DNA from 3 places in the Kitasatospora sp. NPDC101176 genome. Region 1 is predicted to be linked to each of the others. Evidence: riboswitches for the same ligand, from Rfam matches in the RefSeq annotation. Region 1 holds a riboswitch; each other region holds the start of a gene.
The links. Region 1 has a riboswitch for cobalamin ahead of metE (5-methyltetrahydropteroyltriglutamate--homocysteine S-methyltransferase). Riboswitches for the same ligand answer to the same signal wherever they lie in the genome.
Positions count from the first base shown of each region.

Region 2: linked by a shared signal. The riboswitch ahead of ACIRS1_RS10665 (HoxN/HupN/NixA family nickel/cobalt transporter) and the one ahead of metE (5-methyltetrahydropteroyltriglutamate--homocysteine S-methyltransferase) in region 1 are both predicted to bind cobalamin.
Region 3: linked by a shared signal. The riboswitch ahead of ACIRS1_RS07670 (peptidase) and the one ahead of metE (5-methyltetrahydropteroyltriglutamate--homocysteine S-methyltransferase) in region 1 are both predicted to bind cobalamin.

Region 1 is NZ_JBIWPA010000029.1:25,396-35,202, forward strand. Features, by position in the region: gene ACIRS1_RS30005 (lipase family protein) at 1-727, opposite strand, end outside; gene ACIRS1_RS30010 (condensation domain-containing protein) at 909-2,339, opposite strand; cobalamin riboswitch at 2,762-2,965, shown strand; gene metE (5-methyltetrahydropteroyltriglutamate--homocysteine S-methyltransferase) at 3,144-5,459, shown strand; gene ACIRS1_RS30020 (hypothetical protein) at 5,734-6,642, shown strand; gene ACIRS1_RS30025 (L-threonylcarbamoyladenylate synthase) at 6,686-7,306, opposite strand; gene ACIRS1_RS30030 (SDR family NAD(P)-dependent oxidoreductase) at 7,379-8,347, opposite strand; gene ACIRS1_RS30035 (serine aminopeptidase domain-containing protein) at 8,457-9,080, opposite strand; gene ACIRS1_RS30040 (molybdopterin-dependent oxidoreductase) at 9,182-9,807, opposite strand, start outside.
Region 2 is NZ_JBIWPA010000005.1:203,432-213,238, reverse strand. Features, by position in the region: gene pyrR (bifunctional pyr operon transcriptional regulator/uracil phosphoribosyltransferase PyrR) at 1-417, opposite strand, end outside; gene ACIRS1_RS10695 (transcriptional regulator) at 747-1,250, shown strand; gene ACIRS1_RS10690 (hypothetical protein) at 1,381-2,301, opposite strand; gene ACIRS1_RS10685 (thioesterase family protein) at 2,452-3,279, opposite strand; gene nusB (transcription antitermination factor NusB) at 3,433-3,870, opposite strand; gene efp (elongation factor P) at 3,875-4,438, opposite strand; gene ACIRS1_RS10670 (aminopeptidase P family protein) at 4,515-5,621, opposite strand; gene ACIRS1_RS10665 (HoxN/HupN/NixA family nickel/cobalt transporter) at 5,739-6,854, opposite strand; cobalamin riboswitch at 6,886-7,079, opposite strand; gene ACIRS1_RS10660 (metalloregulator ArsR/SmtB family transcription factor) at 7,162-7,545, shown strand; gene ACIRS1_RS10655 (hypothetical protein) at 7,597-9,288, shown strand; gene ACIRS1_RS10650 (hypothetical protein) at 9,315-9,807, opposite strand, start outside.
Region 3 is NZ_JBIWPA010000003.1:503,225-513,031, forward strand. Features, by position in the region: gene ACIRS1_RS07640 (ECF transporter S component) at 1-425, opposite strand, end outside; gene ACIRS1_RS07645 (ABC transporter ATP-binding protein) at 422-2,065, opposite strand; gene ACIRS1_RS07650 (CbiQ family ECF transporter T component) at 2,062-3,282, opposite strand; gene ACIRS1_RS07655 (hypothetical protein) at 3,287-4,489, opposite strand; gene ACIRS1_RS07660 (prenyltransferase/squalene oxidase repeat-containing protein) at 4,486-6,054, opposite strand; cobalamin riboswitch at 6,162-6,291, opposite strand; gene ACIRS1_RS07665 (flagellar hook-length control protein FliK) at 6,456-6,935, opposite strand; gene ACIRS1_RS07670 (peptidase) at 6,987-8,072, opposite strand; cobalamin riboswitch at 8,171-8,311, opposite strand; partial or broken gene ACIRS1_RS07675 (enoyl-CoA hydratase-related protein) at 8,369-8,521, opposite strand; gene mmsB (3-hydroxyisobutyrate dehydrogenase) at 8,518-9,402, opposite strand; partial or broken gene ACIRS1_RS07685 (enoyl-CoA hydratase/isomerase family protein) at 9,399-9,807, opposite strand, start outside.

The DNA.
Region 1 (9,807 bases):
ACCCGGAGGCGTCCTGGCCGACGAACAGCCCGGCGCCGCCGCCCTGCGACCAGCCGAGGACGGCCGTCTGGCTGCCCGCGTGCGCCTCCCGGATCCGGCGGACGGCGAGGACGGAGTCCAGCACGTTGCGGGTCTCCGTCGCGCCCACCACGTACTGGTGCACGCCGGGGGTGCCCAGCCCCTGGTAGTCGGTGGCGACCACGACGTCGCCGGCGGCCAGGAAGCCGGTCAGCGCCGGGATGCCGACGTCGATCGAGTACGGGCTCTGGTAGCTGAAGTAGTCGATCAGGTCGACCGCCGGGTCCGGTGCGGCCGAGGGCGCGCACTGGCGGGGGCCGCCGACGGTGCCGTGCGCCCAGGCCACCACGTTGCGCCCGCCGCGGGGGGAGGAGGGGCCGTCGGGCCAGACCACCAGGCCGGACACCGCCACGGCGGCCCCGTCGTGGAGGGTGGAGCGGTACAGGATCCGGCAGGCGTGCGCGTGCTCCGGGGCGGGGACCTGCCGGGCCCAGATCAGGGTGCCGTGCGGGCCGTCCGGCAGCGGGGACGGCGGCTCGTAGAAGTCCGGGCCGTCCGGACCGAGCGGGACGCCCGGTGCGCACCGGGCGGTGTCGCCGCCGTGGTCGTCGCCGCGCCCCCACGCGCCGCCCGCGGCCGCGGCCGGTTGCCCCGCGGACACCAGGGTGAGCAGAGCGGCCACCGCGCCGGCTCGAAGCCATGCCCTCATTCGTCGATTCCTCTCGCTGCACAGGGTGACGCCGCGTCACCTGATGTGACGATGCTCACTCGGTGCGGAGGGCGGGGCAATCGCTGCGGCCGGATGGCGGACCGGCCCGTCGGTGGCGGGCCGGAGGGGCGGAGGGGCGGAGGGGCGGAGGGGCGGGGCCCGGAGCGGGCGTGCCGGTGCGTCAGGAGGCGTCGGTGAGCACGCGGGTGAAGCCGTCCAGCAGGGCCCGGTTGGTGGCCCGGGCCTGCGGGGTGTCGACGTGGATGGTGTTGACGAACAGACCGTCGTCGGTGCGGTGCAGCCACTGCAGCAGTCCGTTGCAGCCCGAGACCCAGACGTGCAGGCGGGCCCGCTGGGCGGCGTGCCGGTCGGCACCGGGCAGCCGGCGGAAGTCGATGTAGGAGTAGAAGTTCACCGCGTGCGGCCAGTAGTGCAGCCGCGCGTACTCGGCGGGGGCGAGCAGCCGCCAGGCCTTCACGAAGTGCACCCCGGCGTGGGCCTGCAGCTGCCCGTAGGCGTCCTGGGCGGCGGTCAGCACCTCGCCGAAGCCCGCCCGCGGCCCGACCGGGAACTCGATCGGCAGGGTGTTGATGAACCACCCCATCGACTCCGCGTAGACGCCCCGGCCGCGTTCGTTGACCGGCACCAGGCCGCGGTAGACCTCGGGCCCGCCCTCCTGCCGCAGGGCGATCGCCAGCCCGGCGAGCAGCCCCATCGACAGCCGCCCGCCGCGGGCCCGGCAGGCGGTGCCGAAGGCCTCGACCTGGCGGGCGCTGAGCAGGCGCTCGGTGCCGGCGGTCGGCGCGTACAGCCGGCCGGGCCGGACGCCGAGGTCGAGCGGGAAGCGGGGGAAGAGGCCGCCGTTGCGGTCGCGGAACGCCCGCCAGTAGTCCAGCCGCGCGTCGTCGGCGCGCATGGCGCGGTTGGCCCGGCGCTGGCCGCGGCTGAACTCCAGGTAGCTGCCGGGCTGTTGGGCCGCGTCGTCGGTGCGGGCCGGGCGGACCCGGTCGGCCTCGGGTCCGGCAGCGGTTCCGGTGGCGGTTCCGGCCGCGGTGAGGCTCCGGTAGGCCGTGGTGATGTCGTTGACGGCGATCGCGCTGGAGAGGCCGTCGGTGACCAGGTGGTCGCAGGAGAACCAGACGGTGGTCGACTCCGGCCGCACCACCGCGCCCATGGTGATCAGCGGCCAGGAGAGTGTGTCCACCTCCTTGAACGCGTCGTGGAGGTGGCGGTCGACCTCCGCGGGCGTCTCCAACGGGCCGGCGTAGACGTGCTTGAGGGCCACCTCCCCGGGCGACAGGACCTCGCAGCCGAGGTCCCCGCCCAGCGGCTGGTAGACCGCCCGGAGCACCTCGTGACGCCGCACCAGGTGGAGCAGCGCGGCCGCCAGCGCGTCCAGGTCGACCGGGCCCCCCAGTTCGAAGCTGGCCGCGACGTAGGAGCGGATCGGCTCGTCGACGCTCTGGGCGTGCTGGGCCACGGTGAAATGTTTCGCCTGGTTGTAACCGGTCATCCGGCGCGGGGCGGGGTCGCCGCCGGTCAACGGGACCAGGTGCCACCGGTGGGCCTCGCCCGGGCCGATCTCGGAGTCCTCGACTGAGATCTGGAGCATGTCGCCCTCTTCTGCCGCTGTCGTCGTCGGGTGGTACCAGAGCGGTCGGATGTCGGCCCACCAGCTGGTGCCGTACCAACGCGACGGCCCGGCGCTCGGATACGGGCAGCCGCCGTTCGGGTGACGGTGACCGGCCGCCGGGGCCGTGCCCTCCGGCGGGTCCGCGGACCGGGCTCGGCCCGCCGGATCCCCTCACGGCCGGGCCGTCGGCGTACGAGCGCACGCCGGAGCTGCGGGGACCCGCGGTCGAACGGCGGGTCGAGCGCCGCGTCGGAGTGCGGTCGGGCCCGTCGCGGTGGGCGGATTCCACGGCCGCCGCGACGGCCGGTGCCGTCGGGGGACCGGCCACGTCTCACCCCGTGGACACGTGGTGGGATTTCCGCGCCCCCGGCCGCGGGTTCGCACTAGGCTGGCCGGGCAGCTGGTTCGCCCTGTCCGCCAGGCAGGCGCGTCGCAAGAGGGAACCCGGTGACGCCATTCACGTGGCCATTCCGGGACTGCCCCGCAGCGGTGAGTGGGAACGACCGCCGTCATACGCACTGGGCCCGGACGGGCCTGGGAAGCGACGGCCAGTAGGTGACCGCCCTGACCAGGGCAGCCGCGCCCGCGAGTCCGAAGACCTGCCACTGCCCGCACGCGACCGATCGCGCGCGGACATCCCGGTGACCTCGTGGGCGGGTCGGCGTGCACACCAGGCGGGTCCGGCGCATCCCTGCGCCCGCGGCCGCGCCCGGTCGGGCACCCCTTCGCACCCTCGTCCCGTCCCCGGGGACCAGAGGAGACAGACTCGCGAAGGAGAGTCCCTTGACGACGAAGTCCGCAGCCGCGGCAACCCGCGCCACCACCCACGGCTACCCCCGCCAGGGCCGCGACCGGGAGCTCAAGAAGGCGGTCGAGGGGTACTGGAAGGGCGCGGTCACCGCCGACGCCCTGCTCGCCACCGCCGCCGACCTGCGCCGGGAGAACTGGCTGCAGCTCGCCGAGGCCGGCGTCCACGAAGTCCCCACGGGCGACTTCTCGCTCTACGACCACGTGCTGGACACCACCGTCGCCGTCGGCGCCGTCCCCGCCCGCCACCGCGCCGCGGTCGACGCCGACCCCCTCGACGGGTACTTCGCCATGGCGCGCGGCACCCAGGAGGTCGCTCCGCTGGAGATGACCAAGTGGTTCGACACCAACTACCACTACCTGGTGCCCGAACTCGGCCCCGACACCGTCTTCACCGCCGACCCGGACCACCAGGTCGCGCAGCTGCGCGAGGCCCTCGGCCTCGGTCACGACGCCCGCCCGGTGCTGGTCGGCCCCGTCACCTACCTGCTGCTCGCCAAGCCCGCCCCCGGCGTCGCCGAGGACTTCCAGCCGATCACCCTGCTCGACCGGCTGCTGCCCGTCTACGCGCGCCTGCTCGCCGAACTGCAGGCGGCCGGCGCGCAGTGGGTGCAGCTGGACGAACCCGCGCTCGTCCAGGACCGCACCCCGGCCGAGCTGAACGCCGCCGCCCGCGCCTACCGTGAGCTGGGCGCCCTCACCAGCCGGCCCAGGCTGCTCGTCGCGAGCTACTTCGACCGCCTCGGCGCGGCCCTGCCGGTGCTCGCCGCAGCCCCGGTCGAAGGCCTCGCCCTGGACTTCACCGGCCCCGCCGCCGCCAACCTGGACGACCTCGCCGCCGTCGGCGGGCTGCCCGGCAAGCGGCTCGTCGCCGGCGTGGTCGACGGGCGCAACATCTGGATCAACGACCTGGAGAAGTCGCTCGCCACCCTGGCCACCCTGCTCGGCCTCGCCGGCGGCGTCGACGTCGCCACCTCCTGCTCGCTGCTGCACGTCCCCCTCGACGCCACCGCCGAACGGGACCTGGACCCGCAGATCGCCCGCTGGCTCGCCTTCGCCAGGCAGAAGACGGCCGAGACCGCCCTGCTCGCCCGAGGCCTGCGCGAGGGCACCGGCGCGATCGCCGCCGACCTCGCCGCCAACCGCGCCGACCTCGCCTCGCGCGCCGGCTCCCCGATCACCCGGGACCCGGCCGTCCGCGCCCGGGCCGCCGCCGTCACCGCGGCCGACGCCCGCCGCCCGCAGGCCTACCCGCAGCGCGCCGAGGCCCAACGCGCCCGCCTCGGACTGCCGTTGCTGCCCACCACGACGATCGGCTCCTTCCCGCAGACCACCGAGCTGCGCACCGCCCGCGCGGACCTCGCCGCCGGGCGGATCGACGCCGACGGCTACCGCGGGCGCATCGAGGCCGAGGTCCGTGAGGTCATCGCCTTCCAGGAGAAGGCCGGCCTCGACGTCCTCGTCCACGGCGAGCCCGAACGCAACGACATGGTCCAGTACTTCGCCGAACAGCTCACCGGCTACCTCGCCACCCGGCACGGCTGGGTGCAGTCCTACGGCACCCGCTACGTGCGCCCGCCGGTGCTCGCCGGGGACATCTCCCGGCCGCACCCGATGACCGTCGACTGGTTCCGCTACGCCCAGGGCCTCACCGACCGCCCGGTCAAGGGCATGCTCACCGGCCCGGTCACCATGCTCGCCTGGTCCTTCGTCCGCGACGACCAGCCGCTCGCCGACACCGCCCGGCAGGTCGCCCTCGCCCTGCGCGACGAGGTCGTCGACCTGGAGGCCGCCGGCGCCGCCGTCGTCCAGGTCGACGAGCCCGCCCTGCGCGAGACCCTCCCGCTGCGGGCCGCCGACCGCCCGGCGTACCTGGCCTGGGCCACCGAGGCGTTCCGCCTCGCCACCTCCGGGGTGCGCGCCGACACCCAGGTCCACACCCACATGTGCTATGCCGAGTTCGGCGCCGTCATGACGGCCATCGACGACCTCGACGCGGACGTGATCTCCCTGGAGGCCACCCGCTCCCACATGCAGGTCGCCGGTGAGCTCGCCGCCGCCGGCTACCCCCGCGAGGTCGGCCCGGGCGTCTGGGACATCCACTCCCCGCGGGTGCCCGGCACCGAGGAGGCCGTGGAACTGCTGCGCGCCGGGCTGGCGGCGATCCCGGCCGAGCGCCTCTGGGTCAACCCCGACTGCGGCCTGAAGACCCGCGGCTGGCCGGAGACCCGCGCCTCGCTGGACAGGCTGGTCGGCGCGGCCCGCCGCCTCCGGGACGAACTCGCCGGCTGAGCCACGGCCCCGCACCGGGGCGGGCCCGTCGCCCGCCCCGGTGCGGGGACTCCGGCGCGGTCGGGACGGACGGGTGACGGCGACCGACGGCCACGCCCGTGCGGCGGGTTGCCGGGGCCGATCGGGATCCGGGGCGGCAGGATGGCCCCGGCGGGGTGCCGCCGCGCGGACCGGAGGGCCCGCGGGCGCACCCCGCCGACCTCACCCGCTCCCCCGACGACACCTCGTCGCCGCCACCCCGGAGGGTCACACGACACGGATCACCCGCGAGACCGTGCTGCGGACGGCGACCTTCTGGCTCCGCCCGGCGTTCGCGCTGCGCGTGTTCGGCCGGTTCCAGCGGCTCGTGGGCTTCGACCGCTCGATGGCCCTGGCCTCCGCCGCGCTGACCGCGCTGGTGCCGCTGGCCATCGTCTGCAGCTCCCTCGTGGTCCGGCTGGGTGGCAAGGACGTCGCCGAACGCGTCATCGACCGCTACGCCCTCACCCAGGACGGCGCCGAAGCCGTCCGCCACATCCTCTCCTCGTCGGGCGGCTGGAGCAGCGTGGGGCTCTTCGGCCTCGCCTTCCTGCTCGTCTCGGCGCTGAGCTTCGCGCGGGCCGCCCAGCGGCTCTTCGAGCAGGGCTGGGAGCTGCAGCCCCTGAGCGTGCGCAACACGGTGAACGGCCTGAAGTGGATCGCCCTGCTGGCCGGGTACGCGCTGCTGAGCGGCTGGGTCCACGCCGTCCTCGGCCGCAGGACGCTGGAGCTGGGCGCGTCCCTCCTGGTGGCCCCGGTGACGGCGGTCTTCCTCCTCTGGAGCGGCCGGCTGCTGTCCGCCGCCCGGATCAGCAGGGGCGACCTGATGCCGTTCGGCTTCATCGGGGCGGCCCTGCTGGCCGGCTACTCGGTGGCCATGAGCGTCTACCTGCCGTACCTGTTCAACTCCTCCACGAACCGCTACGGGGCGATCGGGGCGGTGTTCGCGATGCTCTCCGCCCTGTTCGGGGCCATGTTCGTGACCGTGTCCTCGGCGGCGCTCGGACGGGAGGTGCAGGAGGAGCTCGACCGGATCGGCCGCGGCGAGCGCCCCCCGGACAACGAGGTCCGCCAGGAGTGGGACACGGTGATCCGCCAGGCGCGGTCACGCTGGCAGACGACCCGCGGTCCGAGCATCCTGGGCCGTCTGACGCGGAAGCACTGAACGGGCCGTCGGGTCCGCGTCCGGGGGCGCCGTCGCGCGGGTGCTACTCGAACCGCGCCGGGTCCCCGGCGCCCTGACGGACGATCTGCGGCGTCCCGTCCGAGAAGTCGACCACGGTGGTGGGCTCGGTGCCGCAGTCGCCGGAGTCGACGACGGCGTCGAGCACGTGGTCGAGGCGCTCCTTGATCTCCCAGCCCTGGGTCATGGGTTCGGCGTCGCCGGGCAGCAGGAGCGTGCTGGACAGGAGCGGTTCGCCGAGTTCGGCGAGCAGGGCGCGGGTGACGGCGTGGTCGGGGATCCTGACCCCGACGGTCTTCTTCTTGGGGTGCATCAGCCGGCGGGGCACCTCCCTGGTGGCCGGGAGGATGAAGGTGTAGCTGCCGGGCGTCGCCGCCTTGACGGCGCGGAAGACGGCGTTGTCGATGTGGACGAACTGCCCGAGCTGGGCGAAGTTCTCGCACATCAGGGTGAAGTGGTGGCGGTCGTCGAGCCGCCGGATGGAGCGGATCCGTTCCAGGCCCTCGTGGTTGCCCATGGCGCAGCCCAGGGCGAAACAGGAGTCCGTCGGGTACGCGATGAGGGCCCCCGCGCGGAGACTGTCGGCCACGGTGCCGATGGTGCGGGCCTGCGGGGTCTCTGGATGCACGTCGAAGTACTTCGCCATTCGCCCGACCCTACGGGATCCGCCCGCCCCGCCGCGCGCAGCCCCGCGGTGCGGACCGGCCGCGGCCCCGGGTCACCGTGGGTGCCGGAGCGGGCCGGCGGCGGGGTCGGCGGCGGGGTCGGCGCCGGTCAGGTCGCGGCTGAGGTCCCACAGGTGCGCCGCGACGGCGGTGTCCGTGAGGGTGCGCCAGAGCGGTTCCGGCCGGGGCCTGCCGCGCAGGCCGGCGACCCGCGGGCCCCACAGCTGGCCGCCGCGCACCGCCGGGTCGAGGACCGCCCGCACGGCGGGCCAGGCGCCGGCGTGCTTGCCCTGGAGGAGGACGGCGGCGGGCGCCCCGCGCAGTGCGGTGCCGGGCGTCCGGGCGTGCACGGGCGGGCGTGCCGGGGTGAGCGAGTCCAGGGCCCCGCCGGGGTGGGCCAGCACGCTCGCCACCGTGCTGCCGGCCGCGCGCAGACGGCGGTCGAGTTCGAGGCCGGCGTGCATCTGCGCCAGCTTGGACCGCGCGTAGGCCCGCTTGGGCACGTAGTCCCGCCGGGACTGCGGGTCGGCGAGGTCCAGGTGTTCGGACTTCGCCGCGAAGCTGCCGATGGTCACCACGCGGGCCGCCGGGGCGGCTGCCAGGAGCGGCATCAGCCACCCGGTCAGCGCGAAGTGCCCGAGGTGGTTGGTGCCGAACATCAGCTCGTGGCCGGCCGCGGTCTCCACCCGCGGCGGATCGTCGAGCGCGACCCCGGCGTTGAGGACCACCGCGTCGAGGCGGGGCGACCCGAGGGCGTCCGGCACGGTGCGCAGCGACGGGAGATCGGCGAGGTCCAGCCGCAGCGTGCGGACCCGGGCGCCCGGCACGCGGTCGCCGATCACGGCCCGGGCGGCCTCGGCGCGCGCCGGACTCCGGCTGCCGAGCACGACGGTGGCTCCGGTGGTGGCCAGCTGCTCCGCGATGAAGTACCCGATCCCGGCGTTGCCGCCGGTGACCAGGACGACCTGCCCGTCGGCGCGGGGCAGTCGGTGCACGTTCCACGGCAGGGGTACGGACGGCATGGGGTGGCTCCTGGGCGTTCGAAGGACCGGCGGTGTCCCCACGGGGAGTGGGTGCGCCAAGCCTCGGCGCGGCCGCTCACAGATCGCCGACAGGTCACCGTCGGCGCGGTCAGCCGGGTGTCAGGCCGGGTGCGGGCGCGTCCGGGGGCGCGCCGGGCAGCGGCCCCGCGGCCAGCAGCGCCGTGACGGCCGAGGCCGCGAGGCGGTGCCAGCCCCCGGCCCCGGCGAGCATGGCGTGGCCGCCGCGCGGCACGTCGAGGTAGCGGACGTCCGCGCCGGCCCGCGCGGCCCGGGTGGCGAAGGCGCGGGACTTGCGGGCGCTGGTGACCCGGTCCGCCGGGTCGTGGAGGACGACGATCCGTCGGCCGCGCAGGTGCTCCACCCCGTCCACGGGCTCGCACCACGGCGCCAGGAGCACCGTGCCCACCACCTGGGGCTCGTCGGCGGCGGCGAGGGCGGCCCGGCCGCCCATCGAGTGGCCGAGGAGGACGATCCGGACGTCGGGCGCGTGCGCGACCAGCTCCCGCACGGCCGCGCGGGCGTCGGCGACCGGGTGCGCCCGCGGGCCGTTCCAGCCGCGGTGGCGGTAGTGCACCTCGGCCGTGGTGAGCGCGGTGTCGCCGACGCGGCGGCGCACGGCCGCGGCGAACACCCGCATCCGGAGCCTGGCCAGGCCCAGTCTGGGCGGTGGGTCGAGGCTCTCGGCGCGGCCCCCGGGCAGGACGAGCAGCACGGCCGGACGCTCCTCGGGGTCCGGGGGCAAGGGGTCCGGAGGCGAGGGGTCCGGGGGCACGCGGTCCGGGGGCGCGGGGTTCGTGGGCATGCCGGGCCCGCTCAGGTGACCGTGACGACGGTGCTGTGCCAGCCGGTGGCGCCCGCCGGGAAGGGGGCGGCCCGCTCCTCGGTCTGGACGGCGCCGGTGGCGTCGGTGGCCCGGGCCTCGATCCGGTGGGTGCCGGGCGTGGCGCCGGCCCAGGTGTGGCTCCACTGCCGCCACAGGTCGGGGCCGCCGTCGGCGGCGAGCAGGGCCTGCCGCCAGGGGCCGCCGTCGACGCGGACCTCGACGGCGGCGACGCCCCGGTGGGTCGCCCAGGCGGTGCCGGCCACCGTGACCTCGCCCGCCGGGACGCGGGCGAACGGCGCCGGCACCTCGATCCGCGCGGCCGTCCGGACGGCTCCGGTGCGGTCCCAGCCGCGGCGTACCCAGTACGGGTCGAACGCGGCGAAGGTGGTGACGTCGAGGTCGACGAGCCACTTGGTGGCGGAGGCGTAGCCGTAGAAGCCCGGGACGATGCTGCGGCAGGGGAAGCCGTGGGCGACGGGCAGCGCCTCGCCGTTCATCGCGACCGCCAGCAGCGCGCGCCGGCCGTCGAGGACCGACTCCAGCGGGGTGCCGATCGTCATCCCGTCCTGGGAGCGGCCGACCAGCTGGTCCGCGCCGGGCCGCACGCCGGCCCGGC
Region 2 (9,807 bases), on a different contig from region 1:
GGCGAGCTGCACGGCACGCGGGCGGCCGATGTCGCTCAGCGCGTCGAGCGCGGCCCGGATGGTGCGGCCGGAGAACAGCACGTCGTCGACGAGGATGACGAGCTTGCCGTCGATGCCGCCGGAGGGGATCTCGGTGTGCTCCAGGGCGCGGGCGGGCTTGAGCCGCAGGTCGTCCCGGTACATGGTGATGTCCAGGGTGCCCAGCGGGATCTCGCGCCCGGTGATCTGGGCCAGCCGGCCGTGCAGGCGGCGGGCGAGGTGGACGCCCCTGGTGTGGATGCCGAGCAGCACGACGTCCTCCGCGCCCTTGGCGCGCTCGACGATCTCGTGCGCTATCCGGGTGACGACCCGGGCGATGTCCGTTCCGTCCAGCACCTGGTGCGGCGGTCGCGGCGTCGAATCCTGCTGTGTGGTCATGCCGAAGCGGACCTCCTTCCCCGCCTCACTGGACGGGCCTTAAAGGATGTCTGGGACGACCCCCGCCGACCGGGCGAGGGCTTCCGGTCATCGTATCAGCGCGCCGGGAGGCAAACGGACGTCCGTCGTTCCGCTTCGGCGGTTCACGCCCCGGACGCACCCCCGATGCGGGCCATTCGCACGACTGCCCCATTCGGCTTGACGCAGCTACCTTACTCTACGTAACCTCACAGTGAGTTACGAGACGGACGTCGAACCCACCGGTAACGGCGTCGGCAATCGCCCGTGACCCACCACTGAACGCGAAGCAATCTCGTCCGGGGAGATCAATGTCCAGCGACTACGCGAAGCAGCTCGGAGGCAAGCTCCGAGCCATCCGCACTCAGCAGGGGCTCTCCCTGCACGGTGTCGAGGAGAAGTCCCAGGGGCGCTGGAAGGCAGTCGTCGTCGGCTCGTACGAGCGCGGCGACCGTGCGGTCACCGTGCAGCGGCTGGCCGAGCTGGCGGAGTTCTACGGCGTGCCCGTGCAGGAGCTGCTGCCCGGCGGCACCCCCGGCGGCGCGGCCGAGCCGCCGCCGCGCCTGGTCCTCGACCTGGAGAGACTGACCCAGGTCCCGTCCGAGAAGGCCGGCCCGCTGCAGCGCTACGCGGCGACGATCCAGAGCCAGCGCGGCGACTACAACGGCAAGGTCCTCTCGATCCGCCAGGACGACCTGCGCACCCTGGCCGTCATCTACGACCAGTCGCCGTCGATCCTCACCGAGCAGCTGATCTCCTGGGGCGTGCTCAACCCCGACGCGCGCCGCGCGGTGCGCGAGGAGGAGGCGAGCTGACGCTCGCCGCACCGGCTCCCGCCAGCGCGAGCACGCAGGTACCAGCAGAAACGTCACGGCGCGGCTCCCCGGACCCCGGGGGCCGCGCCGTCGCGCGTCCGGCGCCGGCCGCACCACCGCCGCCCGGCGGTCAGCAGACCGTCCCCAGGCTGTAGCCGGGCTGCGCCGCCACGCCGTCCAGCCGCACCGGCCGGGCCGACGGCGCCCAGTCCTGCCCGCCGCTCGACCAGGCCCAGGAGGCCGGCAGGTACTCCCCGCAGGAGGCCGCCGAGCCCTGCGACCCGTGCAGCACCGCCACCCCGGGCAGCTCCAGCGCCAGCCCCGCGCAGAGCACCGCGCAGACCAGCTCCAGGTCCTCATCGTTGATCCGGACCACGCCGTCCTCCCACTGCAGCACCCGGGCCGCCGCCGTCAGCCGGCCGCCCGGCGCGTCCACCCGCAGCCGCAGCTCGTACACCCCGGCACCGGCGCCGACCAGCATCCGGCGGAACACCTCGCCGCCGCGCTGGTAGGCGGCGCGCACCCAGCGGGCGTGGTCCTCGTCGGCCTCCCCCGCGCCCCCGACCAGACCGCCGTCCAGCAGCAGGTCGGCGTGGCAGAGCGTCAGCCCGTTCTCCCGGGCCCGGACCAGCCGCGGCACGAAGTCCCCGGCCAGCTCCTCCCCCTGATAGGCCAGCAGCTGGGTCTGCAGCGGCGGGTTGACCAGGTAGCGGTCGCGGGCGGCCGGCTCCGCCGGGTCCAGCCCGTGCAGGACGCAGAACTCCTCGAAGTCCTGCGGGTGGAACATCCGGGCCCGCACCACCTCGAAGCGCTCCACCGCGTCGGCCAGCAGTTCGGCGGTGTCGGCCAGGTAGCGCTCGAAGTCCGGTGCGTCCGACAGCCCCCAGGCGCGGGCCCGGGCGAAGTCCGCCGCACTGGTCAGCACGCCGATGACGAACGCCTGCTCGCCGCCCTCGGCCCGCTGCCGGCGGTGCGGCGCGCGGGCGACGGGCCGCGGGCCGGCGGCGGTGCAGTCGGAGTTACGGCGGGCGCGGCCCTTGCGGCTACTCATCGGTGGCTCCTGGCATCGGCGGCGACCGCCGGGTGACGGTCAGCGGCGGGCTCGCCGCTGACCGTCTTCCTCCCCATCACCGCGCGCCGCACACGTACGGCGTGTCACAGGAATGTAACCGACGGTAAGTCGCGGTGAACTCCGCGGAAATCAGGCCCCGCGAGGCACCCGGGCCAGCTGCCTGGACTGCGCGACCAGCCGGCCGGACTCGTCCCAGACCTCGGCGTCCTCCTCGAAGTAGCCGCCGGCCACGTTGCGGGTGGCGTGGGTGACCCGGAGCCAGCCCGGGACCGGCCTGGCCCGCAGGTGGACGGTCAGCTCCACGGTCGGGGCCCAGCCGGGCAGGCCCAGGTCGAAGGTGACGGGCGGCAGCGCGTCGGCGACCAGCAGGAGCAGCAGCGGGTCGGGCTCACGCCCGTCGGCGAGCCGGAACCAGCCCTGGATCCGCCCGTTGCCGGAGGGCTGACCGAGTGCCCAGCCCACGGTGGACGGGTCGAGCCGCAGGTCGAAGCGCTCCAGCAGCGCCGCCTGCTCGATCAGCTGCGGCGGGGCGTGCTCGACGCCGATGCACTGGTCCGGCGGCGGCAGCTGCGGCGGCTGCGCGGTGGTGCGCACGTCGCCCTCGACGGTGGAGAGGTCACCGTGGCTGGCCACCACGCGCAGGCGTTCGACGCCGTCCTGGCTCAGCGAGGCGGTGCCGGTGGAGAGGCCGCGGCCGCTGCGCAGCACCTCGGTGCGGACGGTGGCCGGGCCGGGCGTGGAGGCGGACAGGTAGTAACCGCTGATCGACACCGGGTCCGGGTGGTCGGCGTGCTCCAGCGACAGCGCGTGTCCGGCGACGGCGAGCAGCATCCCGCCGTTGACCCCGCTGCCGATCTGCCAGCCGGGGCCGAGTTCGGCCTCGTAGCGGCCGGGCTCGTCGGCGTGTCTGGTCAGGGCGATGCCCCGGTCGAACTCGCTGCGGGTCGCGGTGGTCATGGGGGTGGCCTGCCCTTCACTGCGGGGACGTGTGCGGCTGCGCCCGCCAAGTTACTGGCGAGTAGATCACCACCTTACGCCGCCCGGGTGAAACGCGCGACGGCCGTCGCACCCGGGATCCGGGTCCGACGGCCGTCTGCGGGGCGCCACCGCCTACCGGCGGATGCTCGGCTTCAGCTCCAGGAAGCGCGCGAGCAGGCCGTTGACGAAGGCCGGGGAGTCGTCCGTGGAGAACTCCTTGGCGATCTCGACCGCCTCGTCCAGGACGACCGCGTCCGGGACGCCGTCCTCCCAGATCAGCTCGTACGCACCGAGCCGCAGGACGTTGCGGTCCACTATCGGCATCCGGTCGAGCGTCCAGCCCACCGCGTACTGGGAGATCAGGTCGTCGATCCGACGGGCGTGCTGGACGTACCCCTCGATGAGTTCCATGGTGTACTCACCGACCTGCGGGGTGCCCTCCTCCGGCTTGGGCTCGCGGGCGCGGGCCACCCAGTCGGCGAGGACCTGCTGCGGGTCGACCCCGCGGTGGTCGGCCTCGAAGAGGATCTGGAAGGCCCGGGTACGGGCCTTGCTGCGTGCGGCCGACACGGACTTACTTCACCCGGCCGAGGTAGCTGCCGTCGCGGGTGTCGACCTTGACCTTCTCACCGGTGGTGATGAAGAGCGGCACCTGGATCTCGGCGCCGGTCTCCAGGGTCGCCGGCTTGGTGCCACCGGTGGAGCGGTCGCCCTGGACGCCCGGCTCGGTCTCGGCGATGGTCAGCTCGACGGCGGCCGGGAGCTCGATGTAGAGCACCGCGCCCTCGTTCTGCGCGACCAGGGCCTCGAAGCCCTCCAGCAGGTACTTGGCGGCGTCGCCGACGACGGCGGGCTCGATGGTCAGCTGGTCGTAGGTGTCCATGTCCATGAACACGAAGTTCTCGCCGTCCTTGTACGAGAACTGCATGCCGCGCTTGTCGACGTTGGCGGTCTCGACCTTGGTGCCCGCGTTGAAGGTCTTGTCGACGACCTTGCCCGTCAGGACCTCCTTGAGCTTGGTACGCACGAAGGCCGGGCCCTTGCCGGGCTTGACGTGCTGGAACTCGACGACGGACCAGAGCTTGCCGCCCTCCAGCTTGAGGACCATGCCGTTCTTGAGATCGTTCGTGGAAGCCACGGGCGCACTTACTCCTGGATATAGCTGTCAAGGAACCAAGGGGTGCGTCCTGCCGCCGACGGCCCGGGGGCCGCGGTCACAGGGCGAGGAGCTCCTTGGTGGTGATGGTGAGCAGCTCGGGCCCGCCCTCCTCGAGGGGGCGCACCACGAGCGTGTCCTCGATCCGGACACCGCCCCTGCCCGGGAGGTGGACCCCAGGACCGACGGTGACCGGTACGCGGCTGTCCAGTTTACCCATGTCCGAAGGGCCGAGGCGCGGCGCCTCCCGGATCTCCAGCCCGATGCCGTGCCCCACCGGGTGCGGGGACGCCTCGGTGTGGCCGGCCGCCTCCAGGATCTGCCGCGCGGCCCGGTCGGGCACGTACTGCTCCACGCCTGGTCCGAGCGCCTCCCGGGCGGCCCGCTGAGCGCGGAACACCAGCCGGTGCAGCTCGACCTGCCAGGGCGCGGGGGCGGCGCCGATCACGAAGGTCCGGGCGGTCGAGATGCCGTAGCCGCGGTACTGGGCGCCCATCACCACGGTCAGGAAGTCGCCCTCCTCCACCCGGCGGTCGGTCGGCTGGTGGGCGGGCTGGCCGGAGTGGCTGCCGGTGCCGACGGACACCGGGAAGGCCGCCCGGTCCGCGCCGTGGTCGATCATCCGGCGTTCCAGCTCCATCGCCAGGTGCCGCTCCGTCCGCCCGACCAGGATCGACTCCAGGAGCTCGCCGAGCGCCTGATCGGCGATCTCGGCGGCGATCCGCAGGTCGGCGATCTCGTGTTCGTCCTTGACCACCCGCAACCGCTCCACCAGCCGGTCCAGGTCGGCCAGCCGGGCACCGCCGGACAGGCCGGCCACCGACCGGTGCCGGCTGACGGTCAGGTCGTGCTCCTCCACCGCCAGCGCCGCCAGCCTGAGCCGCGCCGCGGCCTCGGCCGCCGCCAGGGCGGTGTCCGCCCCAGCCGGCACCGGCACCTGGGTGACGTCCGGGGCGATCAGGTGCTCCCCGGTGTCGTCCGGCGGCAGGTCGTCCGGCAGCGCCAGCAGTGCGCGGTCCCTGGTGAGCAGCAGCGTCGCCCCGCAGGGCGCGCAGCCGGTCAGATACCGCACGTTCGCCGCCCGGGTGATCAGCGCCGCATCGGCCCCGGCCGCACTGCAGTGCTCCCTCACCCGCTCCCGCCGACCCGCGTACGCATCAGACATGCGTCGAGCCTACGAAGCCGCACCCCGTTCCGCCCGCCGAGCACTCCCGAGGGGGCACGTCACCGCTGCCCGCACGCCCCGGCTCGCACCCCGGGCCGACCGGCCCGCCGGGGGCTGTCACTGCTCGGACGGCTGCCAGCGCTGCTCGACCCCGGCCAGCTTCCAGTAGCCGATCGCCGCGGCCCAGACCACCACGAACAACCCGGCGATCGCGTACCCGACGTTGTCCAGCGAGATGTCCGCGATCCAACCGCTCACCGGGTCGGTCAGGTCGAGCTTCTCGTGCAGCACGCCGACCAGTTCGATCGTGCCGATGACGAAGGCCACCGCGATCGACAGCCCCGTGATCGTCAGGTTGTAGTACACCTTGCGCACCGGGTTGGAGAAGGCCCACTGGTACGCGAAGTTCATGAACGTCCCGTCCAGCGTGTCGAACAGGCTCATCCCGGCGGCGAAGAGCAGCGGCAGGCAGACGATCGCGTACCAGGGCAGCCCGGCCGCCGCGCCCGAGCCCGCCATCACCATCAGGGTGACCTCGGTCGCGGTGTCGAAGCCCAGGCCCAGCACCATGCCCACCGGGAACATCTGCCCCGGCCGGGTGATCGACCGCGTCGCCCGGTTCAGCACCCTCGCCAGGAAGCCGCGCGAGTTCAGGTGCTCCTCCAGCTGCGCCTCGTCGTACTTCCCGGCCCGCATCGCCCGGAACACCTTGAGGATGCCCACCAGCGCCGCCAGGTTGAGCGCGCCGATCAGGTACAGGAACGCGCCGGAGGCCGTCGTGCCGACCATCCCCAGCCACTGGTGGGTCGTCGACTCGTCGTCCATCAGGGTGTTGGCCAGCTGGGCGCCGCCCGCCACCAGGGCGGCCATGATGACCACCATCGAGGAGTGCCCGAGGGCGAACCAGAAGCCCACCGACACCGGGCGCTTGCCGTCCGCCATCAGCTTGCGGGTGGTGTTGTCGATCACCGCGATGTGGTCGGCGTCGAAGGCGTGCCGCATGCCGAGGGTGTACGCGGTGATGCCCAGGCCCACCCCGAAGACCTGGGTGCCGACCGCGTAGTTGTGGGGCGCGACCAGGAAGAACAGCGTCCCGAACGCGACCACGTGCATGGCCAGGATCACGCCCATCAGTCCGGCCGTGCGGACGGTGTCCTCGCGCTTCCAGCGGAACGTCGGCAGTGCGGACGGCGCCGCCGGCGCCCCGGGGGCGGCGGTTTCGGGCAGGGTCATACGGGGATCACGCTCCAGCACCTCGTGGAAAGACTTCGTGAGATGCCGTGGCCGGTCTCCTGGCTTACGGGGCACCCGTACCCGCCTTCCCGGACGCGCGAAGCGCCCAGTGGCGTCGTGGATACGGACGACTCCCCCCGATCACAGTGGCGAGGGCCGCTCCGGACTGGGACCCCTGAGGGTCCGTCACCGGTCTTCCCGAGCACCACGGCGGGCAACACCGTAGGGGGCCCGGCTCCACCCATGCAAGGCTGCGCACCTGCGCAGGTGTCCAGGATCACAGGCCCCGGCCTGCGAGAATGTCCGCATGCATCTCGTACCGGCCGACCGCGCGGACCACCGCACCATCGACGGACACCGGGTCTGCGAGGCCATCGCCGCCATCGGCGACACCGCGCACGTCCGCACCTGGGCCGAGCGGTTCTCCCTGCTCGCCGACCCGGGCCGGCTCGCCCTCCTGCTCGCCCTGCACCGCGCCGGTCCGCTCGCCGTGACCGACCTCGCCGTCGCCACCGGCATGCGCGACCCCGCCGTCTCCCAGGCCCTCCGACTGCTCCGCACCGCCGGCGTGGTCACCGGCGACCGCGACGGACGCGTCGTGCGCTACCGGCTCGTCGACGACGCCCTGCGCCCCCTCCTCGACCCCTGCGCCGCCGCCGACCACCACGAACCCACCGCTGCCACCGGCTGACCCGCCCCGGACGGACCCGCCGGAGCGGGGCCGGATGAGTACGATCTTCGTGTGCTGAACCGCCTGCGGCGCCGGCCCCGGCCCTGGCCCGACGAAGACCGCTGGGAGACCTGGCCCGTCCGGGCCCGCGTCCTCGCAGTCGCCCGCACGCTCACCTCGGCCACCCGGGTGCTCGACGTGCTCACCCTGCTCGTCCGCCCGCAGCTCGGCGTCCGGTGCTACCTCACCGTCAACCCGGGCTCGGCGTTCACGGCGGGCCTCGGCCCCTACCTGGCCGACCAGCAGCCCGCCGTCACGGTCATCCCGTGGGAGGAGGCCGTCCGGTACGAGTTCGACCTCGCGGTGTCCTGCGCGGTCCACGCCTCCATGCACCGGCTGCGCGCCCCGCTCGTCGTCCTCCCCCACGGCGCCGGCTACAACCGCCTGGTCGCCGAGTCCACCGGGGACGGGGTCAGTGCCGCCGGCCTGTCCCGTCAGGAGCTCACCCACCGGGGGCGGGTCTTCCCCGCGGTCATCGGGCTGTCACACGAGGAGCAGTTCGAGCGGCTGGCGGCCACCTGCCCCGAGGCGCTGCCGCACGCACGGGAGGTCGGCGACCTCACCTTCGCCAGGATGCTGGCCAGCCGCGGCCGGCGGGACGCCTACCGCGCCGCCCTCGGGGCCGTCGACGGCCGGCGCCTCGTCGTCGTCACCTCCACCTGGAGCAGGCACTCCCTGGCGGCGCACTGCCTCGACCTGCCGCGCCGGCTGGTCACCGCGCTCCCCGCCGACGAGTACACCGTGGCCGTGGTCCTGCACCCCAACGTCTGGGACCGGCACGACCCCGAACTGCTGCTGGCCACGGCCCGGGGCTCCGGCCTCAGGCTGATCCCCCCGCACCAGGGCTGGCAGACCGCCCTCGTCGCCGCCGACCTGCTGATCGGCGACCACGGATCGGTCTCCTTCTACGGCGCGGCATTGGACCGCCCCACCCTGCTGGTGGCCACCGGCGCCGCCGAACTCGACCCGGGATCCCCCACCTACGCCTTCGGCCAGGCGGCACCCGCGCTCGACCCGGACGGCGACCTGCACGCCCAGCTCGAAGCGGCCGTCGCGACGTACGACCCGGAGCTGCTGCGCCCCGTCACCGACCGCTCCCTCGGCCAGCGCGACCGGGCCGTCCCGGCCCTGGCCCCCGTCCTGTTCGGCTTCCTGACGGACAAGGTCGACGACCTCACCACCCCCACCGCCCTGCCGCCCTACCCGGCCCCGGTACCGCTCCCGGCGGAGCGGCCGACCGCCTACGACGTCGAGGGCGAGTGCGCGGACGGCGAGGTCTCGGTACGCCGGTACCCGATCGACCCGCAGGGCCACCCCCGGGGCTTCTTCGCCCTGGACGCCGCCGAGACCACGGTGGAACTGCGCTCCGTGGCCGAGGTCCTGGCCAGGACGGAGGTCGACGCCGAGGAGCCGGCCGGGCGCTGGATCGTCGAGGCCGCCGACGGGATCCCCGGCCTCGCCGTGACGGTGGCCGCCCTCGCCCGGGACCGCTGCGCGCTCCGGCTGCGCACCGGCGAGCTCCTGGAGGCACGCGCCGAGGCCCCGTGGGCCGGCGCCGAGCCCCGGCTCGACCCGCTGCTGCTCGGCGCGGCCGTCGCGCTCTGGCTCGCCGAGGGCGGCGCCCCCGGCACCCTGCCCGACCACGGCCTCACCATCCGCACCGGCCGCCACCGCACCCGGGTGGCCTTCACCCCGCCGCCCTGAGGCCTTTCCCCGGCACGGTGACGGTTTCAGCCCTTCAGCTCCTCCAGCCGGCCACGCGCCCGCTCGGCGAGTGCCGCGTCGCCCAGCTCCTCCGCGAGCGCGGCGAGCAGGGTGAAGGCCTCGGCCTCCTTGGCCCGCTGGCCGAGTTCGCGAGCCCGCCGCGCGCAGTCCTCGGCGGCCCGGACGGCGAGGTCAAGCCGCCCCAGCGCGCGCTGGGCCCGGGCCCGGACCAGCGGCAGCCGCATCAGCATCGGGTCGCCGGTCTCCTCCGCCCGCGCCGTCGCCTCGTCCAGGACGTCCAGCGCCTCCGCCGCGCGCCCGGCCGCGACCAGCGCCTGGGCGACGTTGTAGCTCTGCACCACCACGCCGTGCGGATCGGTGCGGTTGTCCTCCAGGGCCAGCCGGAACAGCTCCACCGCCTGCTCCGGGCGCCCGTCGGCCAGGCAGAGCAGCCCGTGCGTCTCGTGCAGCACGCCGCTCAGCTGCGGCTCCCCGACCAGCGCCAGCTGCTCCGAGGCC
Region 3 (9,807 bases), on a different contig from region 1:
CAGCCGAACATCTGGTACGGCATCCAGGGGCCGACCCCGCCGGTGAGCAGGGCGGAGGCGAACAGCGAGGTGCAGCCGAGGGTGAAGCCGAAGCCGGGGCCGAAGACCCGGCCGGCCAGGACGAGCACGAAGAACACCGTCTCCACGCCGGCCGTCCCGGCGCCGAGCGGGCGCAGCCCGGCGTTGACGGCGGACAGCACGCCGAGCATGGCGAGCGCCTTGGCGTCGATGCCGCCAGCCGAGATCTCGGCGATGACGACCGCGAGCACCAGCACGAGCAGGGCGCCGAAGATGAGCGGCGGCGCGTAGGTGGAGCCGAACGTTCCGGGGGCGACGACGAACGGCCAGGTGAAGGCGACCAGGCCGATGAAGGCGGCCAGGGCGATGACGATCCGGGCCCGGCCGGGGATCCGCAGGGCGGTCATCGGGCGGACCCCGCGGGTGCGAGCGCCTCGGCGACCTGACGTGTCGTCAGATAGGCCAGGGGCGCCAGGATCTTGGCGGTCTGGGGGGCGAAGGCGGGAGAGGCGACGATGACCTCGGCGGTCGGCCCGTCGGCGACGACCTCGCCCTCCGCCATCACCACGACGCGGTCGGCGGCGCGGGCGACGAACTCGACGTCGTGGGTGGAGACGACGACGGTCAGCCCCTCGGCGGCGAGGGCGTCCACGATGCCGGTGAGCGCCTCCTTCGCCTGGTAGTCCAGCCCCCGGGTGGGTTCGTCCAGCAGCACCACCCGCGGTGCGGCGGCCAGTTGGATCGCCAGGACGAGCGCCAGCTTCTGCCCCTCCGACAGGTCCCTGGGGTGGGTCTCGTCCGGGATCCCCGGGGCCAGGCGGTCGAGGATCCGCCGCGCGGTCGGCCCGCCCGCACGGTCGGCTTCGAGGTCGCTCTGGGCGAGCTCCTGGGCGACCGTCTCCAGGTAGAGCAGGTCGGTGGGGGTCTGCGGGACGAGTCCGACCAACTGCCGGGCCCGGGCCGCGGACAGGCGCTTGGGGTCCTCGGCCTTCCTGCCCCCGGCTCCGGCGACCCGGACGCTGCCGCCGTGGCGGGGGCCGGAGCCCTGCAGGGCCCACAGGAGGGAGGACTTGCCGGAGCCGTTGCGGCCCATCAGCGCCGTCACCTCGCCCGCGCGCAGCGTCAGGTCGACCTCCCGCACGGCGGCCACCGGACCGTACCGGACGACGACCCCGCGGGCTTCCAGAACCGGCTCCCCCGCCACCGCTGCCCGGCGCGGCGGGGGAACCGGTCGATCGGTGAGCCGCTCGCGCAGCGGCGCGGCGGCTCGGCGGGCGTCCCGCACCGACAGCGGCAGCGGCCGCCAGCCGGCCAGTCGGCCGAGGTCGACGACGGGCGGCGCGATCGCCGTCGCCCGGAACACCTCGGCGGGCGGGCCGTGCACGACGGTGCCGTCGCCGGGCAGGTAGGCGACCCGGTCGGCGTACTGGACGACCCGTTCCAGGCGGTGCTCGGCGAGCAGGACGGTGACGCCGAGGTCGTGCACCAGCCGGGTGATCGCGGCGAGCACCTCCTCGGCGGCGGTCGGGTCCAGCGCGGAGGTCGGTTCGTCCAGCACCAGGACGCGCGGGTGCGCGGTGAGCACGGAGCCGATGGCGACGCGCTGCTGCTGCCCGCCGGACAGCTCGTACAGGGCGCGGTGGCGCAGGTCGGCCAAGCCGAGCAGGTCGAGGGTCTCCTCGACGCGTTTGCGCATGACCTCCGGCGGAATCCCCAACTGCTCCATGACGTAGGCGAGTTCCTCCTCCACCGTGTCGGTGGTGAAGCCGGCCAGCGGATCCTGCCCGACCACGCCGACCACGTCGGCGAGTTCGCGCGGCGGGTGGTGCGCGGTGTCCCGGCCGTCCACCGTGACCCGGCCGCGCAGGGTGCCGCCGGTGAAGTGCGGCACGAGACCGTTGACGGCGCCGAGCAAGGTGGACTTGCCGGCGCCGGTGCGCCCGACCACCAGGCAGAGCTCGCCCTCCGGGACGTGCAGGTCGACGTCGCGCAGGACGGGCTCGCTCCCGCCGTCGTACACCACGCCGACCTGGTCGAATCGGATCACGTGCTCACCTCGGGGGTCGTGCGGTCGGTACCGGTGCCGCGGGTGGTGCCGGCCCCGCGCCGGTCGCCGGCCGGCTCGGGGGTCCGGCCGGGCGGCGGCGAGACGATCCCGGCGGCGCCCGCCAGCAGCAGGGCGAGCACGGGGACGAGCGGCAGCGTCGGCCAGGTCAGCGGGTAGAGGGAGGGGTTGAGGTCGGTGGCGTCGTAGCCCACCGTGGCGAACAGCAGGACGGCGGCGGCCACCCCGCAGCCGGCGACGCCCCATTCGGCGGCCCGCCACCGGTCCGGCCGGTACGTGGTGCGCCGCACCCGCCGGCCGCCGAGCAGCAGGCCGGCCACGCAGAGAACGGCACCCGCGAGGAAGGCCGGCAGCCCGAGCGCGGCGGGAGCCGTGCCGTCCAGGAGCCCGTACACCCCGGCGCACAGGCCGCACATGCCGAGCAGCATCAGGGCGCCGGTGAGTCGGCGGGAGCGGCGCGAGGCCGTGCCGGAGCGGCCGTAGCCGCGCGAGTCCATGGCCGCGGCCAGACGGAGCGAGCGTTCCAGCGCGTCCTCCAGGACGGGCACGACGACGCTGCGCAACGCGCGGACGCCCTTGGTCCGTCCGGCGCGCAGGCGCCGCGCCCGGGCGACGCGTTGGACGCTCTGCACCAGCTGCGGCGCGACGCTCAGCGAGACCGTCACGGCGACGCCCAGCTCGTAGAGGGCGCCCGGCAGCACCCGCAGGGCCCGCTTGGGGTTGGCGAGGGTGTTCGCCGCGCCGATGCAGCAGATCAGGCAGGCCAGCCGCAGCCCGTCGAAGGCCGCCGAGAGCGTGGCCTCCAGCGAGACCGGGCCGCCGATCTCGATGCCGGCGTACCAGGCGGGCGTGGGGATGTGCGGGAGCGAGAGGAGCAGGTGGTCGTGCGGGGTGATGCCGGTGGCGAAGACGCACCGGAAGACCACCCGGATCGCCACCACCGTCAGGGCCACCCACAGGTAGTAGGTGAACCCGCGGGCCCACGGGGCCTCGGTGCGGCGGGCGGTCACCACGTAGCCGAGCACGGCGAGGACGAGCAGGAGCAGCAGCGGGTTGGTGGTGCGGCTGGCCGCCGTCGCCAGGGCCAGCGCCCACGCCCACCACGCCAGCGGGTGCAGGTTCCGCGGGGCGCGCCGGCCGCCCGGGCCCGGCCCGCGGACGGCGGGCGGGGCGGCGACGCGTTCGTCGAGCACGGTCACGCGATCACTCGGCCCGTCGGCGGCGGCGCCGTGCGGTGACCACCGTCGCCCCGCCCAGGGCCACGACGAGGACGGACCCGACCACGGCGGGCAGCATCGAGCCGGAGTCGTGCGGGGCGTCGGCCACCGGGTCGGCGTTCACCACGCCGCCGGGCACGGCGGGGGTGGCCGTCGGTGCGGCCACCGCGGGCTCCACGGCCGGCGGGGCCGACTGATCGGTCGGGGGGTCCGTCGGTGCCGGGGTGGACGGCTCGACCGGCACCGGCGTGGCGGGCACCGGCACCGGCTCTGGGGCGCCCGGCGGGGTGATGCCGTCCTGCGGGGTACCGGCCGTGCCACCCGTCGGGGGTGTGGCGGGCGCGGGCGGACGGGCCCCGCCCGCCGGGGGCCGGGCGGGGGCCGGGACACGGCCGGTGCCGCCGGTCCCGCCGGTACCGCCGGTGGCTCCGGTGCTGCCCGAAGCCGCAGCGGCGCCGCCACCGCCGGTCGCACCGCCGGCACCCGTCGACCCGCCGCCGGGACCGCCCGAGGCGCCGGAACCGCTGCCCGAGCCGCCCGCGGCACCGGAACCACCGCTCGACCCGCCCGCGGCGCCGCCGGAAGCACCCGCGGAGCCCTGGCCCGGGTCGGCCGGCTGCCCACCCGGGTCGGCGCTGTGCGCCCGGACGGTGTCCGGCGAGAAGCTCGGACGCCCCTCGGTGCCCTCGATGTCGGTGCCACCGAAGATCCACAGGTCGACGCTGCCCGGCTTCGGGTGGTAGCTCATCGCGCCGAGCTGGCTGTAGGACCACTCGTTCTGGCCCGGATCGGCGTGCCAGTACGACCAGTAGGCGGTGGCCGGCGGCGTGAGGACACACTTCTCCTGGTCCGGGGTCGGGAACTGCTTGCCGCCCTGGTAGCCGCTGTAGCCGATCCGGCAGATGAACGCCGGGCCGTCGTGCCCGGTGCCGGCGGTCTTCCAGCCGCCCTGGTTGAGCAGGGCGTACCCGGTGGTGGGGGTGCTCCCGCAGGAGCGCAACAGCGGGCCGCCCCACCTGCTGAAGTCCACGGCGAGCACGACGCCGGAGGTGGTGGTGCACTGGTCCATCGGCAACGGCGCCGCGGCGGCCGGGGCGGTGTCCACGGCGACGCCGCCGAGGGCGAGGGCCGCGGTCAGCGCCGTCGCCGCGCACAGCCGGCCGAGGCGGGCGCCCGGTCCCCCGGTCATCGGTGACGTCCAGGGGCCGCGGTCCGGCGGCGGCGGGCGACGAGGACGGCGGCGGCGCCGAGCGCGGTCAGCGCACCGGCCCCTGCCGTCAGCGTCAGCGCCTGGCTACCGGTGCCGGCCAGGCTGCCGGAGCCGGTCGACACCGGCACGCCCCCGGCCGGGGCGACACCGGCACCCGCCGGGGCGTCGACGCCTCCGGCCGGACGGACGGTCGGGCCGCCGCCGGCCGCGGGGGTGTCGGTGACCGGGGCCGGTGCGGTGGTGGTGGGCGAGCCCGTCGGGGTGCCGGCCGGGGTGGTCGGCGTGCCCGTGGGCGTTCCCGTCGGGGTTCCGGTGGGCGTACCCGTCGGGGTTCCGGTGGGCGTTCCCGTCGGGGTTCCGGTGGGCGTACCCGTCGGGGTTCCGGTCGGGGTTCCGGTGGGCGTACCCGTCGGCGTCCCCGTGGGAGTTCCGGTCGGCGTCCCCGTCGGCGTCGGCGTCGGTGTGCCCCCGAGGGGGCGGCTCAGCGTGCCGAAGGAGATCCCGGTGGCGCCACCGACCACCTGGGTCGAGGCACGGACGTCCGAACCCTGCTGCCCGGCGGAGGCGACGTTGAACCCGCCGTCGCCGTTCTGCTGCCCGGCGAGGAAGTCGAGCGCTTTGGCGATCTGCGCACCGTAGTCGGCCTTGCGCAGCGTCATGCCCTGGACGGCCAGCGCGGCCGAGTTGGTCGAGTCACCGGCCGCGCCGGGGAAGCCACCGTCGGGCAACTGCCGCGCGGCGAGCCAGCCGAGGCCCTTGTCGACCGCCTGCGCGGCGGCGTCGTCGCCGGGGACGAGGGCGAGGGCCATGACGGCGATCGCCGTGCTGTCGACGTCGGAGTCGCCGGTGGCCGGGATCAAGCTCGGCCAGGAGCCGTCCGGGTGCTGGAGGCCCTTCAGGTAGGCGATCGCGGGGGCGGCGTTGGCGGCGTCCCCGGCGCGGAGCTGGGCCATGACGGCGAGCGCCTGGGAGAAGACGGAGGTGGCGTAGCCGTAGTTGCCGGCGGCGTCGCAGCCGGTGTCGGCGTCGGCCTTGGTGCACACCATCGCGGCGAGGGCGGCGATCAGGTCGTGGCCGCCGAAGTTCCGCGGGTCACGGCCGACGACCTCGGCGAGCAGCGCCTCCTTGCCGATCGACCCGCCGCCGGCGTACTCGGTGCCGATCGCGGTCCAGTCGTCGACGGTGCGCTCGCTGGCGTCCTTGCCCCGCTGGTCCAGGAAGTCGACGATCCGGCGCAGCGCGGCGTCGTCGGTGCCGGTGGCGGCGAGCGCGTAGGCGCCGTCGATGGTGAGTCCGAAGTCGGCGAAGGCCGGGAAGCCCTCGTAGTAGTGACCGCCGACCAGGCGGGACGGGTCGGCGAGGTAGGCGGCGCCCCTGGCGACGTCCGGCGTCCGGCCCGCGGCGGGGACGGCCGCCCCGGCGAGCGAGACGGCGGGCCGACCGAGAAGCGCAGCGCCGCAGGCGGTGACCGCGAGCGCTGCGGCGGCCAGCAGGGACGCGGTGCCCCGGCTCCTGTGGCGCGTACGACTGCTGCTGACCCTCACCGGCGTCTCCCTGGTCGGTCGACGCGGGGCGCAACGGCGCAGCCGACGGCTGCCGGTGGAGCGCGCAGCCGTCGGAACTGCGTCGTAGTCCGCGACGACGCGAGTGCTCTCTGAACAGACCTCGGTTCAGGCATTCCGGCTCATCCGCCCTGGGCGGATCTACGGTTGCGGGTCAGCGCCGGAGTTGGACCGGCTTCCCCTGAGGACCGAGGTGAAAAACCGGTTCATCAGACCATGTCAGCGGAGTGGGAGTCAACGCCCCGTCAGATGGTCCGCTCACCTGACGGGACGGGCCGCGCGGATCAGGACGGCCGGGCGCCTCCTGCCGCACCGCAGGGCGTGCCGGAGCTGCCGGCACCCCTCCCCGCGGGGCTCCGGGTGCCGGCGGGTGCCTCCGGACGTCAGGGCGCCGTGATACCCGGCTGGGCGCCGGCGCCGAAGGACCAGCCCTCGACGTCGCCGGGGGCCGGGTTGTAGCTGCCCGCGCCCAGGCTGCTGTACGACCAGGGCCCGCCGTGCTGGGCGTGCCAGTAGGACCAGTAGGCGCTGCCGGTCGGGTTGGTGCAGGTGGCCGGCAGCGCGTTGATCTTGCAGACGAAGCCGGGGAACCGCGGGTGGAAGGCGTACGTGAATCCGGCGCCGGTCAGCGCGGCGAGCCCGGTGGCCGGATCGCCGGGTGCGCAGCCGGTCTCGACGCCGCCGCCGACGGCGGTGAAGTCGACCACGACGGTGACGCCGGTGGTGCCGCTGCAGGCGGCCGCGTGGGCCGCGGGGGCCTGGACGGCGGAGGCGCCGAGCAGGCCGGCGGTGAGGGCCGCGGCCGCGGCGATCGAGCCGAGCGTGCGGCGGGCCGGTCTGGCCGGGGTGAGGGTGTCGGTCATCGGAACTCTCCTCGTGGGCTCAGGGATTCGGTGGCTCAGGAGTTCGGTGGCTCAGCGGGCGGCCGGCGCCGGGCAGGCCAGGGTCGGGGCGGCCGGGCGCGCGCCGGCGGCGGAGAGGGTGGCCAGCGGGGTGCCGGCGAGGCCGAGCGCGGCCTGCGCGGTGGCCCGGGCGCCGTTGGCCGGGTTGAAGCCGGTCGCGTCGTAGGCGACGGCGCCGCGGACCGCCGGGTCGGCGGAGCAGCCCTGCTGGAACTTCACCAGCCGGCTCCAGCCCTTCAGGCCGGCGCCGAGGCGTCCGCCGGCCAGCAGCGCCTGGGTGGCCAGGCCCGTGGTGTTGGCGTTGGAGGCGGTCGCCCCGGCGGCCGCGAAGCCGCCGTCGGCGTTCTGGTGGGCGGTGAGCCAGCCGAGGCCCGCGTTCGCCTTGGCGGTGCGGCCGGTGGCGGCGAGGGCCTGGGCGGCCAGCGCGGTGGCGTCCGGGTCGCTGGTGCAGATGGTCTGGCCGAAGGAGACCGGGTAGCCGCCGTCCGCGCACTGGCTGTTCGCCAGGAAGTCGACGGCCGCGTCGGGGGCGCCGCCGGGGGTGCGGTGCAGGGCGATCAGGGCGAGCGACTGGCCGAAGGCGTTGCTGTAGTCGCCCCACTGGGAGCGGTCGGAGAAGCGGCCCTCGGCGGTCTGCAGGGAGCGCAGCCGGGCCGGCAGGTCGACGCCTCCGAAGGCGGTCGGGTTCGCGCCGCGGACCTCGGCGGCGAGCAGCAGCTTGGCGGTGGCACCGGCGTAGGCCTCGGTGGTGCCGTCGCCGAGGTAGCCGCCGAGGATCTCGGGCTTGGCCAGCCAGGCGGTGGCCCGGGCGGCGGCCTCGTCGGAGCCGTGGGAGGCGGCGAAGGCCAGCACGGCGTCGACGGTCAGGCCCTGGTCGGGGTAGGCGGTGCCGTTGAACACGGACTCGAAGTGGTCGCCGTCGACGAGCTGGCGGGCCAGCCAGCCGCCCGCGGCGGCGTCGGGGCGGATCGTCGGGGCCGCGGTCGCGGCGGGTGCGGCGGCGGGTGCGGCCTGGGCGGCGGTGGCGGCCGGGAGTGCGGTGGCGACGGCGAGGGCGGGTATCGCGAGCAGACCGAGAGTGCGGCGGAGGGCGGGCATGGCTGCCTTTCCGGGCCTGGACGCAGGGGCCCGGAGGGCGCCGGCGGCACGCCGGGCAGCCCTCGGAGCTCCGGCCCGCAGACCACGACGGGAGGAGGGGGTGACACACCTCCGCCGCCGGGTACTCGGGCTCGCCGCCGACGGGACGTCGGCGGCCTACCGTTGCGGGTCAGCGCCGGATTCGAACCGGACTTCCCCCGTCGGCGGAGTCACAACATGACGGCCCATCATGGCGAAGACGCGAAGATCCGGTCAAGGGACGGTGCGCCACGTCACGGTTCCGGCACCGGAAGACGGCACCCCGGGCCCCGGTCGCGGTCGAACTCCTCGGCGGCCGCCACGACTTCGTTCATCAGCGTGGTGTCGAGGGCGTTCAGCGCCTTGGGGCGGTCGAGCGTGATCACGCCCACCCGGCCCCTGCGCTCGACCAGGATCGTCTCGAACGTCATGCGTCGTCCTTCCTGAGGGTCGTGATGATGGCCGAGAAGTCCAGCCCGGCGCCCGCCTCCTCGGCGAACGCCGCGTACAACTCGGCTGCCCTGCCGCCCAGTTCGGCGGGGACGTCGGAGACTGTCGCCGCGGCGGCCGCGAGTCCGAGGTCCTTGGCCATCAGGGCGGCGGCGAAACCTCCGGCGTACCCGCGGTTGGCCGGGCTGGCCGGGACGGGCCCGGGGACGGGGCAGTTGCTGGTCAGTGCCCAGCACTGCCCGGAGGCGGTGGAGGCCACGTCGAACAGGGCCTGGTGGCTGAGCCCGAGGCTCTCCCCGAGCACGACGGCCTCGCTGACCGCGATCATCGAGATGCCGAGAATCATGTTGTTGCAGATCTTCGCGGCCTGCCCCGCCCCGGACGTCCCGCAGTGCACGACCCGGCGGCCCATGGCGGCGAGCACCGGCTCGGCCTCGGCGAAGTCGGGCCCGTCCGCGCCCACCATGAAGGTCAGGCTCGCGGCCTCGGCTCCGGGCACGCCGCCGGAGACCGGCGCGTCGACGGCCCGGTGCCCCGCGACCCGGACGAGGTCGGCGACGACCCGGGCGTCCCCGACCGCGATGGTGGAGCAGTCGACGAACAGCGCTCCCGCTGCCGACTCCGTCAACTCGCTGTAGGAGTCGAGGACATGGCGTCCGGTCGGCAGCATGGTGAGCACCACCTCGGCCTCGCCGACCGCTTCAGCGGCGGAACCCGCGATCATCACTCCCCGCGCCGCAGCCCGTTCCCGGGCCTCCGCCGAGAGGTCGTAGCCGGTCACCCGGTGTCCGGCGGCGACGAGGTTGGCGGCCATCGGGCCGCCCATGGTGCCCAGTCCGACGAATCCGATGCGGTGGGTCACCAGCGCTCCAGGGGTGTGGTGGCGGCGAGGCCGAGTTCTCCGTCGCCGAGCGGGGCGAAGCAGTGGGCCACGGTGGCGGGTTCGACGGCTCCCAGGGAGGCCGGCGTCCAGCGCGGTGACCGGTCCTTGTCGATCACCTGGGCCCGGATCCCCTCGGCGAGGTCCGGGGTGGCGAGCGCCGCGCAGGAGGTCCGGTACTCCTGGTCGAGCACGGCCTCCAGCGGGCCCAGGGCGCGGGCCCGGCGCAGGGCCGCCAGGGTGGCCTTGACGGCGGTCGGGGAGTTGGCGGCGATGCGCTCGGCGGCCTGCGCGGCCTCGGGTTCACCGCTGTCGCCGAGCCGCGCGAGGATCTCCTCGACGGTGCCCGCCGCGTAGCAGCTGTCGATCCACGCCCGCCGACCGTCC